DNA from 2 places in the Streptomyces sp. NPDC054866 genome. Region 2 is predicted to be linked to the other one. Evidence: riboswitches for the same ligand, from Rfam matches in the RefSeq annotation. Region 2 holds a riboswitch; the other holds the start of a gene.
What was found. Region 2 has a riboswitch for S-adenosylmethionine ahead of ACWGI2_RS10815 (aminotransferase class V-fold PLP-dependent enzyme). Riboswitches for the same ligand answer to the same signal wherever they lie in the genome.
Positions count from the first base shown of each region.

Region 1 (5,741 bases), on a different contig from region 2:
CTCAAACGCCGGACGGGCTGGAAGTTTCCGGCCGGGCTGGATAGATCCAGCCCGGCCGGCGTTTGAGGCCATCTTGTGCGGGGTCTGGGGCGGAGCCCCAGGTAGGTCCGGGGCGCAGGCATGGTTTTCGGGAAGGGGCGGGGTTGGGGATAAATCAAGCCTGTAGTGCCCGCAGCTGGTCCAGGAACCACTGGGCCGGGGGGAGCGCCGTAGCCGCCGCGGCGAGCCGCTTCGTGCGTTCCGCGCGCTCGCCGACCGGCATGGTCAAAGCCGCGTGCAGCGCGGCGGAAGTGCCCGTCACGTCATACGGGTTGACGACGAGAGCCTCCTCGCCCAACTCCTCGTACGCCCCCGCCTCTCGCGAGAGAACCAGCGCGCACCCGTCATCGGAGACCACCGGCACCTCCTTGGCCACCAGGTTCATCCCGTCCCGGATGGGGTTCACCAGCGCCACGTCGGCGAGACGGTACGCCGCCAGCGACCGGGCGAAGTCGTCCTTCACGTGGAGGACCACCGGGGTCCAACCCTCCACCCCGTACTCGGAGTTGATCTCGTCGGCCAGCGCCTGCACGGACGCCGTGTAGTCGCGGTACACCGCGAGGTCCTGCCTCGACGGGTAGGCGAAGGCCACGTGCACCACCCGCTCCCGCCACTCGGGCCGCGATGCCAGCAGCTCCCGGTACGCCAGGAGTCCCCGCACGATGTTCTTCGACAGTTCCGTCCGGTCGACGCGGACGATCACCTTCCGGCCGGTACCCACCTGCTCCCGCAGCGCGACGAGCCGCTCCTCCACATCCGCCCGCCGCGACCGCTCCCGCAGGAAGTCCCCGTCGGCCCCGAGCCCGTGCACCCCGATCCGCGTACCGGTCGTACCGCCGAGGACGGCGACGCAGCACTCCGTGAACGCGTCCGCCCACCGGCCCGTCAGGAACGCCGCCCGGTCGGCCCCCAGGATGCCGCGCAGCAGCTGTTCCGCGACGTCGTCCGGCAGCATCCGGAAGTAGTCCACCGGCGCCCACGGTGTGTGCGAGAAGTGGCCGATGCGCAGGTCGGGGCGCAGCTCACGCAGCATCCCCGGCACCAGGGACAGGTGGTAGTCCTGGACGAGGACCGCCGCGCCCGCCGCGGCGTTCTCGGCGAGCGCCTCGGCGAAGGCCCGGTTGTAGGTCTCGTACGACGCCCACTGCGCCCGGAACTCCGGGCCGAAGGCCGGTTCGAGCGGGGTCTGGTAGAGCATGTGGTGGACGAACCACAGCACCGAGTTCGCGATCCCGTTGTACGCGTCGGCGTGCACTCCCTCGTGCGAGCCCGCGTCGATGTCGAGCATCCGCACGCCGGGCTCGCCGACCCCGCGCCGCACGGCCTCCCGGTCGCCGTCGCCGAGGGCCGCGCAGACCCACAGGGCGTCCGCCTCGTCGCCGATCGCGCTCAGGCCCGAGACGAGTCCGCCTCCGCCCCGCTTCGACGTCAGTTCCCCGTTCTCCTCAAGGGTGTACGTGACGGGGCCGCGGTTGGACGCGACGAGGACCTGGGCGGCGGCGTGCTCGGAGACCATGTGCCGAACCTAGCCCTTCCGGGAAGGCCTCAAACGTGGGGCCGGACCCGCAAGGGCCCGGCCGTATACGTTCAGGGAACGGCGCCTTCAGGGAGCGACGCCTAGTCGCGTCTGTAACCGCTTCTGCTCCTCGCCGCCGCCACCGCCAGCGCGCTCAGTGCGCACAGCGCGATCGCGAGACCCGCGTACAGCATCGTGTCCGATTCGCCGCCCCTGCCCTTGTCGGCCGCCGCCGCGGCGGCGGGCACGGCCATGGCACCGATGCGGCGTACTTTTCGCATTACCCGTCTGAGCCACATAAGTGGGGAATGTAGACAAAATGCCCGGCTTGGGGTGGTTACGCCACGCGGCGTGCCGTGTACTCCGCGATGCCGCACATCGGCGGGCGCTCCTCCGTGTCCACCGAATGGGTCCGCGGCTCGAACCCGTGCTCGCCCCGTTCGAACTGAGTGAGCTCGGGCCGTACGAGATGGCCGCGCGCGAGCCGCAGCTGTGCCGTCCGGTAGATCGCCGCCGCCATCCGGCCGAGCGCCTGCCCGTCCTGGTGCCGGTGCTTGCGCACGCCGACATCCACCTGCGCGAGCGCGTCAAGGCCCACGGTGTGCAGCGCGTCGACCAGCAGGCCCAGCTCCACTCCGTAACCGACGGGGAACGGAAGCCGCTCCAGGAGGGACCTGCGCGCCGCGTACTCGCCGCCCAACGGCTGGACGAATCCCGCCAGTTGGGGCCAGTGCATATTGAGCAGCGGGCGCGCCATCAGCTCGGTCACCCGGCCACCCTGACCTGCGGTACCGGCCAGGGGGCGGTCGTACATCGCCTTCACGAAGTCCACGTCGGGCTCGGTCAGGAGCGGGCCCACGATCCCGGTGACGAAGTCCGCCGAGAACTCCTTCAGGTCCGCGTCGACGAACGCGACGATGTCACCGCCGGTCACCAGGAGCGAGCGCCACAGGACCTCGCCCTTGCCGGGCACGGCCGGAACGCGCGGCAGGATCTCGTCCCGGTGCACGACCCGTGCGCCCGCCTCCCGCGCGACCTCGGCCGTACGGTCCTTCGAGCCGGAGTCGATCACCACGAGCTCGTCGACGAGCGAGACCTTCTCGACCAGCTCACGGCGGATCTCGGCGACGATCTCGCCGACCGTCCCCTCCTCGTCGAGCGCGGGCAGGACGACACTCACCGAGGCCCCCGACGCCCGTTTGGCGGCGACGAGTGCGCTGAGCGGACGGTCGGCAACGGACCAGGAACGCCTGGTCAGCCAGCGCTCGGCCTCTTCCAGCACGGGTGGCTCCTCCTGTGTGTGGCCTACATGTGATCCATCTCGCGGTTCGGACGACTATCTCAAGGGTCCAGGCCGTCGGTTACAGTCTTGAACAACGCGGATGACCATCGCATGTCGGGGGTCATCGCGTAACAAATGCCCCGGGCCCATGAAGCCCCGGCGCCATACCGCTCATCCAGAGGGGCAGAGGGATACGGCCCGTTGAAGCCCCGGCAACCATCCCGCCGACCGCGCTCGCGAGGTCTCGGTGGGGAAGGTGCCAATTCCGTCTCGCGGCGAGATGCGCCGCGAGGAAGATGAGGAGAAAGGGCCTCGCCTCCATGGCTGCGCAGACTGTCGCAACGAACGACACCACCCCCTCCACCACCACGGGTTCCGTGGACCTCGGCCCCGCGTCCGGCCTCTCTTGCCGCGAGTGCGGCGAGCTCTACGCCCTCGGCCCGATCTTCGCCTGCCAGGCCTGTTTCGGCCCGCTCGAAGTCGCGTACGACCTGCCGACCGGTGACCCCGAGGCGCTCCGGAAGCAGATCGAGTCCGGCCCCGACAACATCTGGCGCTACGCCCCCCTGCTGCCCGTCCCCGCGGACGTGGCCGAGAAGCCGAACATCAACCCCGGCTGGACCAAGCTCGTCAAGGCCGACAACCTCGCCCGTGAACTCGGCGTCGAGCAGGGCAAGTTGTTCGTCAAGGACGACTCCGGCAACCCCACGCACTCCTTCAAGGACCGCGTCGTCGCGCAGGCCATCGAGGCGGCGCGTGCCTTCGGCTTCACCACCCTGTCCTGCTCGTCCACTGGCAACCTCGCCGGAGCGGTCGGCGCCGCCGCGGCCCGCGCCGGCTTCCGCTCCTGCGTGTTCATCCCGCACGACCTGGAGCAGGGCAAGGTCGTCATGGCCGCGGTGTACGGCGGCGAGCTCGTCGGCATCGAGGGCAACTACGACGACGTGAACCGCTTCTGCTCCGAGCTCATCGGCGACCCGCTGGGCGAGGGCTGGGGCTTCGTGAACGTGAACCTGCGGCCGTACTACGGCGAGGGCTCCAAGACGCTCGCGTACGAGATCTGCGAGCAGCTGGGGTGGGTCCTTCCCGACCAGCTGGTCATCCCGATCGCGTCGGGCTCGCAGCTCACGAAGATCGACAAGGGGCTGAAGGAGCTCATCAAGCTGGGTCTTGTCGAGGACAAGCCCTACAAGATCTTCGGCGCCCAGGCCGAGGGCTGCTCGCCGGTGTCCACGGCCTTCAAGGCCGGGCACGACGTCGTTCGCCCGCAGAAGCCGGACACCATCGCCAAGTCGCTCGCCATCGGCAACCCCGCCGACGGGCCGTACGTCCTGGACATCGCGCGCCGCACGGGCGGTGCGGTGGAGGACGTGAACGACGAGCAGGTCGTGGATGCGATCAAGCTGCTCGCTCGGACCGAGGGGATCTTCGCGGAGACCGCCGGGGGTGTGACGGTCGGCGTCACGAAGAAGCTGATCGAGGCGGGGCTCATCGACCCCTCCCTGACCACGGTCGTGCTGAACACGGGTGACGGCCTCAAGACCCTCGACGCTGTTGCCGAGACCTCTCAGGCGACGGCGACGATCAAGCCCAGCCTCGACGCGTTCCGCGCCGCCGGGCTCGCCGACTAGCCGCCGTAGGGCCTGATCGCCGTCGCCGACGGGCGGTCGTGGTCCGTCCTCGCGCAGTTCCCCGCGCCCCTTGCAGGGGCGCTTCCTCCCCGCATCAAGAGGTGAATCCCATGAGCGTCAAGGTCCGCATCCCCACCATTCTTCGCACCTACACCGGCGGCCAGTCCGAGGTCGCCGCCGAGGGGGCGAACCTCAGTGAGGTCATCGCCGATCTGGAGAAGAACCACGCCGGTATCGCGGCCCGTGTCCTGGACGACCAGGGCAAGCTGCGGCGCTTCGTGAACGTGTACGTGAACGACGACGACGTCCGCTTCGAGCAGGGCCTTGAGACCGCGACGCCGGACGGCGCCGGTGTCTCGATCATCCCCGCCGTCGCCGGCGGCTGATCCTTTTCCCAAACACCCTGCGTAATCCTGATTGCCCCCTCCGCGAGAGAAGTGGAGGGGGCAATTCCATGTGGTTGAGCGCGGTACAGTTGGGAAGCGAGCTTCCCCGTTTGTGCCGAGCGCATATACGAAGTCGCCCCGAGGGCGACAAGAAGTAGCCAAAGTGCACTGCCCATTTGCCCTTCTCGTGGCATTTGTCTGGCCCGACTTGCCCTGAATTCCGGCGAATTCTCCGCATATAACCGATCAGGCGTGCCCAGAATTCTCGTCCGATTGACCTGTTGCAGAGGGCAGTTGGACAGATACATTCAGCCGCGGTCGACGCGTTCCGGCGCACGCCTCCACAACCCATTGGGGGGGTGAGGTCTGACCCGGGTCCGCGAAGTGCGGGCCCGTGCAAGGGCCAGTAATAGGGGAGTTAGGCATGGCTCAGGGCACCGTCAAGTGGTTCAACGCGGAGAAGGGGTACGGCTTCATCGCGGTCGACGGTGGTGCGGATGTTTTCGTCCACTACAGCGCGATTCAGATGGACGGCTACCGCACCCTTGAAGAAGGTCAGCGAGTGGAGTTCGAGATCTCGCAGGGCCAGAAGGGTCCGCAGGCGGACATGGTCAAGCTCGCCGTCTGATCTCGGCGCGATCGGCCAGCGACTTAGCGAGTGACGAGGGGCCCGTATCCCGACAGGGGTACGGGCCCCTCGTGCGTCCTCGGCTCCGGCCCGCCGCGCACCCCCTGGACGCGCGCCCCCTCGTACGTCGGGGATCCACGAGAGGCGCTTGCACTCGCAGGGGTCGAGTGCTAATCATTGGGCTTAGCACTCTCCGAGTGAGAGTGACAGAACTTGGATCGGGTCGGTGAGGCCCGCAGGCCGGGTGGGGCAAGGAACC
Region 1 is NZ_JBSGZA010000006.1:145,167-150,907, forward strand. It holds gene ACWGI2_RS28795 (alpha,alpha-trehalose-phosphate synthase (UDP-forming)) at 155-1,555, opposite strand; gene ACWGI2_RS28800 (hypothetical protein) at 1,657-1,809, opposite strand; gene ACWGI2_RS28805 (glucosyl-3-phosphoglycerate synthase) at 1,893-2,837, opposite strand; SAM riboswitch class I at 3,006-3,140, shown strand; gene thrC (threonine synthase) at 3,158-4,468, shown strand; gene ACWGI2_RS28815 (MoaD/ThiS family protein) at 4,579-4,854, shown strand; gene ACWGI2_RS28820 (cold-shock protein) at 5,279-5,482, shown strand.
Region 1: it holds a riboswitch for S-adenosylmethionine, as region 2 does, so the genes downstream of both, thrC (threonine synthase) here and ACWGI2_RS10815 (aminotransferase class V-fold PLP-dependent enzyme) in region 2, are expected to answer to the same signal.

Region 2 (5,741 bases):
GGGCACGATCGGCCAGGGCGCGCACCACGTACGGGCGGAGGGCGTGGACGCCTACAGCGCGATCCTGCCCGCTCCGGTCTCGCTGACCGAGGCGCTCGGGCGTGGCGGTGAGTTCCTCACCGACGCGACCGAGCGCGCCCTGCGGATGATCGTCCTGGGGTCACGTCTGAGGGGGCGTCCCAAGGCTCAGGCTGCCGTGGTGTCCGGCACGCAACGCCCGTCCTCCGTGCGGTAGTTCCAGCGCGCGCCGTCCGCCACGAGCTCCTTGACGGCGCGCACGAAACGCTCCACGTGCTCGTCGGGGGTGCCCGCGCCGAAGCTGACGCGGATCGCGTTCAGGGACTTCTCGCCGGGCGCGGCCTCGGGGGCGCCGCACTCGCCCTGGGACTGCGGGTCGCTGCCGAGCAGGGTGCGCACCAGCGGGTGGGCGCAGAAGAGACCGTCGCGTACGCCGATGCCGTACTCGGCGGAGAGCGCGGCGGCGAAGTGCGAGCTGTTCCAGCCGTCGACGACGAAGGAGATGACGCCGACGCGCGGCGCGTCGTCGCCGAAGAGCGAGAGCACCTTCACCGCGGGCACCTCGGCGAGACCGTCGCGCACCTTCGCGATGAGGTGACGCTCACGGGCGACGAGTTCGTCGAAGCCCGCCTCGGTCAGCGCCTTGCAGGCGGAGGCGATCGAGTACACGCCGATGACGTTCGGCGAACCGGCCTCGTGCCGCGCCGCGGTGTCGTGCCACTCGACGTCCACGCCACCGTCGGTGCGCCGCGCGACCTTCCGCGAGGCGCCGCCGCCCGCGAGGTAGGGCTCCGCCTCCTGGAGCCAGTCGGAGCGGCCCGCGAGGACGCCCGAGCCGAAGGGCGCGTACAGCTTGTGACCGGAGAAGGCGACCCAGTCGACGTCCAACTCGCTGATGGAGACCGGGTGGTGGGGCGCGAGCTGCGCGGCGTCCAGGACGATGCGGGCACCGTGCGCGTGGGCGGCGGCGGCGAGCTCCTTGACCGGCCACAGCTCACCGGTGACGTTCGAGGCGCCGGTCACGCAGACCAGGGCGGGCCCGTAGGGGTCGCGGTCGGCGAGGGCGCGCTCCAGGGTGGCGACGGCCTGGTCGGCGGTGCGCGGGGCGTTCAGGTACGTCACGCGGGCGTCGCGCCAGGGCAGCAGCGATGCGTGGTGCTCGGTCTCGAAGACGAAGACCTGGCAGTCGGCGGGGAGGGCCGCGGCAAGGAGGTTGAGCGAGTCGGTGGTCGAACGGGTGAAGACGACCTGGTCGTCCTCGCGGCAGCCGAGGAACTCGGCGACGGTGACCCGGCTGTTCTCGAAGAGGTCGGTGGAGAGCTGCGAGAGGTACCCGGCACCGCGGTGCACGCTGCCGTAGTACGGCGCGTACGCGGCCACGTCGTCCCACACCCGCTGCAGGGCCGGGGCGCTCGCCGCGTAGTCGAGCGCCGCGTAGGTCACCTCGCCGCCGGTGACGAGCGGCACGGTGACGTCACGGCCGAGGACGGGCAGCGGGGCGGCACAGACGGATCGGTCGGCGGCAGCGGTGGTGACAGACATGGCGAACTCCCGTGGGAAGGCAGGCGAGTTCACTGCGAGAGCGCTCGTACGGCGCCGCAGTGATGAAGAGAAAAGGGGGTGCGGAAAAGGGGCTGAAAGCCCTATCGCATTCGCTTGCTCACGAGACTGCTCCCTTGAGGACCAGGACCCCAGGGTTGTTCGCAGGGGTCCGCGCTTGCCATGGACCTTGCTGTCCACGGCCTGGTCTTCACCCGGGGCACCCCGCCACGGACGGAGGGTTGCCGGACAGCGAGCCGGGGCCTAATCGCTGTCACTCATGACCTGCGCAGCATCTTGCCACACGATCTTCTCGGTGCCCACCGCAGTCCGGCATCCGGACTGCGGTGGGCACCACACTCACCTGTTGCTGGCCGCCACCCACAGCTCGAGGGCCTTCTTCGCGGCCCCGGAGTCGATCGCCCGCGCCGCCTTCGCGATGCCGGCGCCGATCTGCTCCACGAGGGTCCCCTCGCCGGGCGTCAGGGCCACCAGGGCCGCCGCCGTGTTGAGCAGCACGGCGTCCCGCACAGGGCCCGTCTCGCCGTCCAGGAGGCGCAGGGCCACCTCGGCGTTGTACGAGGCGTCGGCGCCCCGCAGCGCCTCCACGGGGACGAGGTCGATGCCGACGTCCCGCGGGTCGAAGGCCTCCTCGCGCACGGCGCCGTCCCGTACGACCCAGACCCGGGAGGTCGAGGTGGTCGTCAGCTCGTCGAGGCCGTCGTCGCCGCGGAAGACGAGGGAGGAGTTCCCGCGCTCGGCGAAGACCCCGGCCACGATCGGCGCCATCCGCGGGTCGGCGACCCCGACCGCCTGGGCGCGCACCTTGGCCGGGTTGGTGAGCGGGCCGAGGGCGTTGAAGACGGTCCGGATGCCCAACTGGCTGCGCGCCGCTCCGGCGTGCCGCAGCGCCGGGTGGAACTTCACGGCGAAGCAGAAGGTGATCCCGGCTTCCTCGGCCACCTCGACGACCCGCTTCAGCGGCAGCTCCAGGTTCACCCCGAGCTTCTCCAGGACGTCGGAGGCGCCCGAGGCGCTGGAGGCCGCGCGGTTGCCGTGCTTGACGACCTTCGCGCCCGCTCCCGCGGCCACGATCGCGGACATCGTGGAGATGTTGACGGTCTTGGCGCCGTCACCGCCGGTGCCGACGATGTCGACGGTCTGCCCCGGTACCTCGATCACATTGGCGTGCTCGTACATCGTGCGTACGAGGCCGGAGATCTCCTCCACGGTCTCGCCCTTGGCCCGCAGCGCGACCATGAAGCCCGCGATCTGGGCCTCGGTCGCCTCGCCGCGCATGATGCGGTCCATAGCCCAGGCGGTGTCCTCGGCGCTCTGGTCGCGTCCCTCCAGCAGCCCGTTCAGTACACCGGGCCAGGAACGGGCCGCCGCGGTGTTGCCTCCTGCGGGGGTCACAGCGCTCATATGCCGCTCCTGGGTTCGTCTAGGCATGGGTCAGGAACACCTTATCCAGCTCCGGGGACGGCAAAGAGCCCCGTCCATGCACTGGAATGCATGGGACGGGGCTCTCGCCGTGGCGACCTTGGTCAGAGCTTCAGAGGATCAGTGGTGGCCGTGGCCGCTCGTGATCTCCTTGTACTCCTCGGTGGTGGGCTTGGGGATCTGGTTGTCCTCCCCGTAGTAGCCCTTGCTGAGCTTGGCCCGGAGCTTCTGCGAACCCGACACCTTGCGCTCGACGCCGTTCTCGTCGACCGAGGGGCCGATCTCGAGCGGCGCGTACTGCTCGTGCGCGGTGAGCGTGTGCAGCTGCTCCTGGTTGAGCGGCTCGTGGACCTCGATGAACTCACCGTGCGGCAGGCGCTTGATGATGCCCGACTCGCGGCCGTGCAGGACCTTCTCCTTGTCACGCCGCTGCAGACCCAGGCAGATCCGCTTGGTGATGACGAAGGCGAGGACCGGTGCCACGAAGAAGGCGATGCGCACGAACCAGGTGATCGCGTTGATCGACAGATGGAAGTGCGTGGCCCAGAGGTCGTTTCCACCACCGATCAGCAGCACCATGTACCAGGTGATCCACGCGACGCCGAAGCCCGTACGGGTCGGGACGTTGCGCGGGCGGTCCAGGATGTGGTGCTCGCGCTTGTCCCCGGTGACCCAGGACTCGATGAACGGGTAGACCGCGATCGCGACAAGGACCAGCGGGAAGATGACCAGCGGGACGAACACACCCATGACGAGCGTGTGACCCCAGAGGTTGATCTCCCAGCCCGGCATGACACGGATCAGGCCCTCGGAGAAGCCCATGTACCAGTCGGGCTGCGCTCCGGTGGACACCTGGTCGGGACGGTAGGGACCGAGCGCCCAGATCGGGTTGATCGTGGCGATCGCCGAGATGGCCGCGATCACACCGAAGACCAGGAAGAAGAAGCCTCCGGCCTTCGCCATGTAGACGGGAAGGAGCGGCATGCCGACGACGTTCTTGTTGGTCTTGCCGGGACCCGCGAACTGCGTGTGCTTGTGGTAGAAGACCAGGATCAGGTGCGCCACCACGAGCCCGAGCATGATGCCCGGCAGCAGCAGGATGTGCACCGAGTAGAACCGGGCCACGAAGTCGCCGCCGGGGAACTCCCCGCCGAACAGGAACATCGCCAGGTACGTGCCCACGATCGGCACGGACAGGACGGCGCCCTGCATGAAGCGCACGCCGGTTCCCGAGAGCAGGTCGTCAGGGAGCGAGTAACCGGTGAAGCCGGTGAACATGCCGAGGACGAACAGCAGGAAGCCGAAGACCCAGTTGACCTCGCGGGGCTTGCGGAAGGCACCCGTGAAGAAGACGCGCATCATGTGCACGAACATCGCCGCGAGGAAGATCAGCGCCGCCCAGTGGTGGATCTGCCGGATCAGCAGACCACCGCGCACATCGAAGCTGATGTGCATGGTCGAGTTGAACGCCTCGGACATCAGCTGGCCCTGCAGCGGGATGTAGCTGCCGTGGTACTCCACCTCGTTCATCGACGGGTGGAAGAACAGGGTCAGGTACACACCCGTGAGGATGATGATGATGAAGCTGTAGAGGCAGATCTCACCGAGCATGAAGGACCAGTGGTCCGGGAAGATCTTGCGCATGTTGGCCTTGGCCAGGGAGTAGATCCCCAGACGTCCGTCGGCCCAGTCGGCGACCCGCTCACCTGCGGGCGCCTCCTTCTTACGCGTATCAGTCGTCGTAGTGCTCATCCGCGCTCCCAGAAAGCAGGACCGACGGGCTCAGCGAAGTCGCCGAGCGCCTCGAGGTAGCCCTCTTCGTTCACGCCGATGCGCAGCTGCGGCAGCGCGTGACCGGCCGGGCCGAAGATCACTCGGGCACCGTCGGAGAGGTCGAAGGTGGACTGGTGGCACGGGCAGAGGACGTGGTGCGTCTGCTGCTCGTACAGGGAGATCGGGCAGCCGACGTGGGTGCAGATCTTGGAGTACGCGACGACACCGTCGTGCGACCACTCGAGCTCCTGCTTGTCCTTGATGTTGTCCGGCTGGATCCGGACGATCATCAGGGCCGCCTTGGCGATCTCCTTCTGGAAGTCGTGATCGTGCTCCTCCAGGCCCTCGGGCTTGGCGAAGGTCAGCGAACCGACCTGGACGTCCGACGGACGCAGCGGCTCGTTCGTGTTCATGTTCACGAGCAGCTTGCCCTTGGCCCACAGCGTGTGCCGCAGCTTGTCCTCGGGCAGCGGACCGAGGTCGCGCAGCAGGACGACGCCGGAGAGCGGCACCATGGCGAGCGCGCCGAACATCGTGTTGCGGATCAGCTTGCGCCGGCCGAACTGCGACTCCGCGGCACCGGCCTTGAAGTCGGCCATGACCTTGGCCTTGACCTCGGGCTCGGCCTCGATCGGGTGCCGCTCGTCGGCGACCTCCACATCGGACATCAGGGTGCGGGCCCAGTGGACCGCGCCCGCGCCGATGCAGAAGAGCGCCAGACCCAGGGTCATGCCCAGGGAGAAGTTCAGCGCACTGATGTGACCGATCGGCCAGATGTAGATGTTCTTGTCGACCGGGAACGACACGAACGAGGCGATGAAGCCGATCGTGGCGAGCATCGACAGCGTGAACAGGAACGCGACCGCACGCTCGGACCGCCTGGCGGCCCGCTCGTCGATGTCCTGGACACGGTGCTCATGGGGCGGAAGGCCCGGGTCGGCGAACGGGTTCTCGTCCTTCACCGCTAC
Region 2 is NZ_JBSGZA010000002.1:461,676-467,416, forward strand. It holds gene ACWGI2_RS10810 (glycerate kinase family protein) at 1-235, shown strand, start outside; gene ACWGI2_RS10815 (aminotransferase class V-fold PLP-dependent enzyme) at 187-1,560, opposite strand; SAM riboswitch class IV at 1,727-1,843, opposite strand; gene trpD (anthranilate phosphoribosyltransferase) at 1,918-2,982, opposite strand; gene qcrB (cytochrome bc1 complex cytochrome b subunit) at 3,121-4,752, opposite strand; gene qcrA (cytochrome bc1 complex Rieske iron-sulfur subunit) at 4,749-5,741, opposite strand, start outside.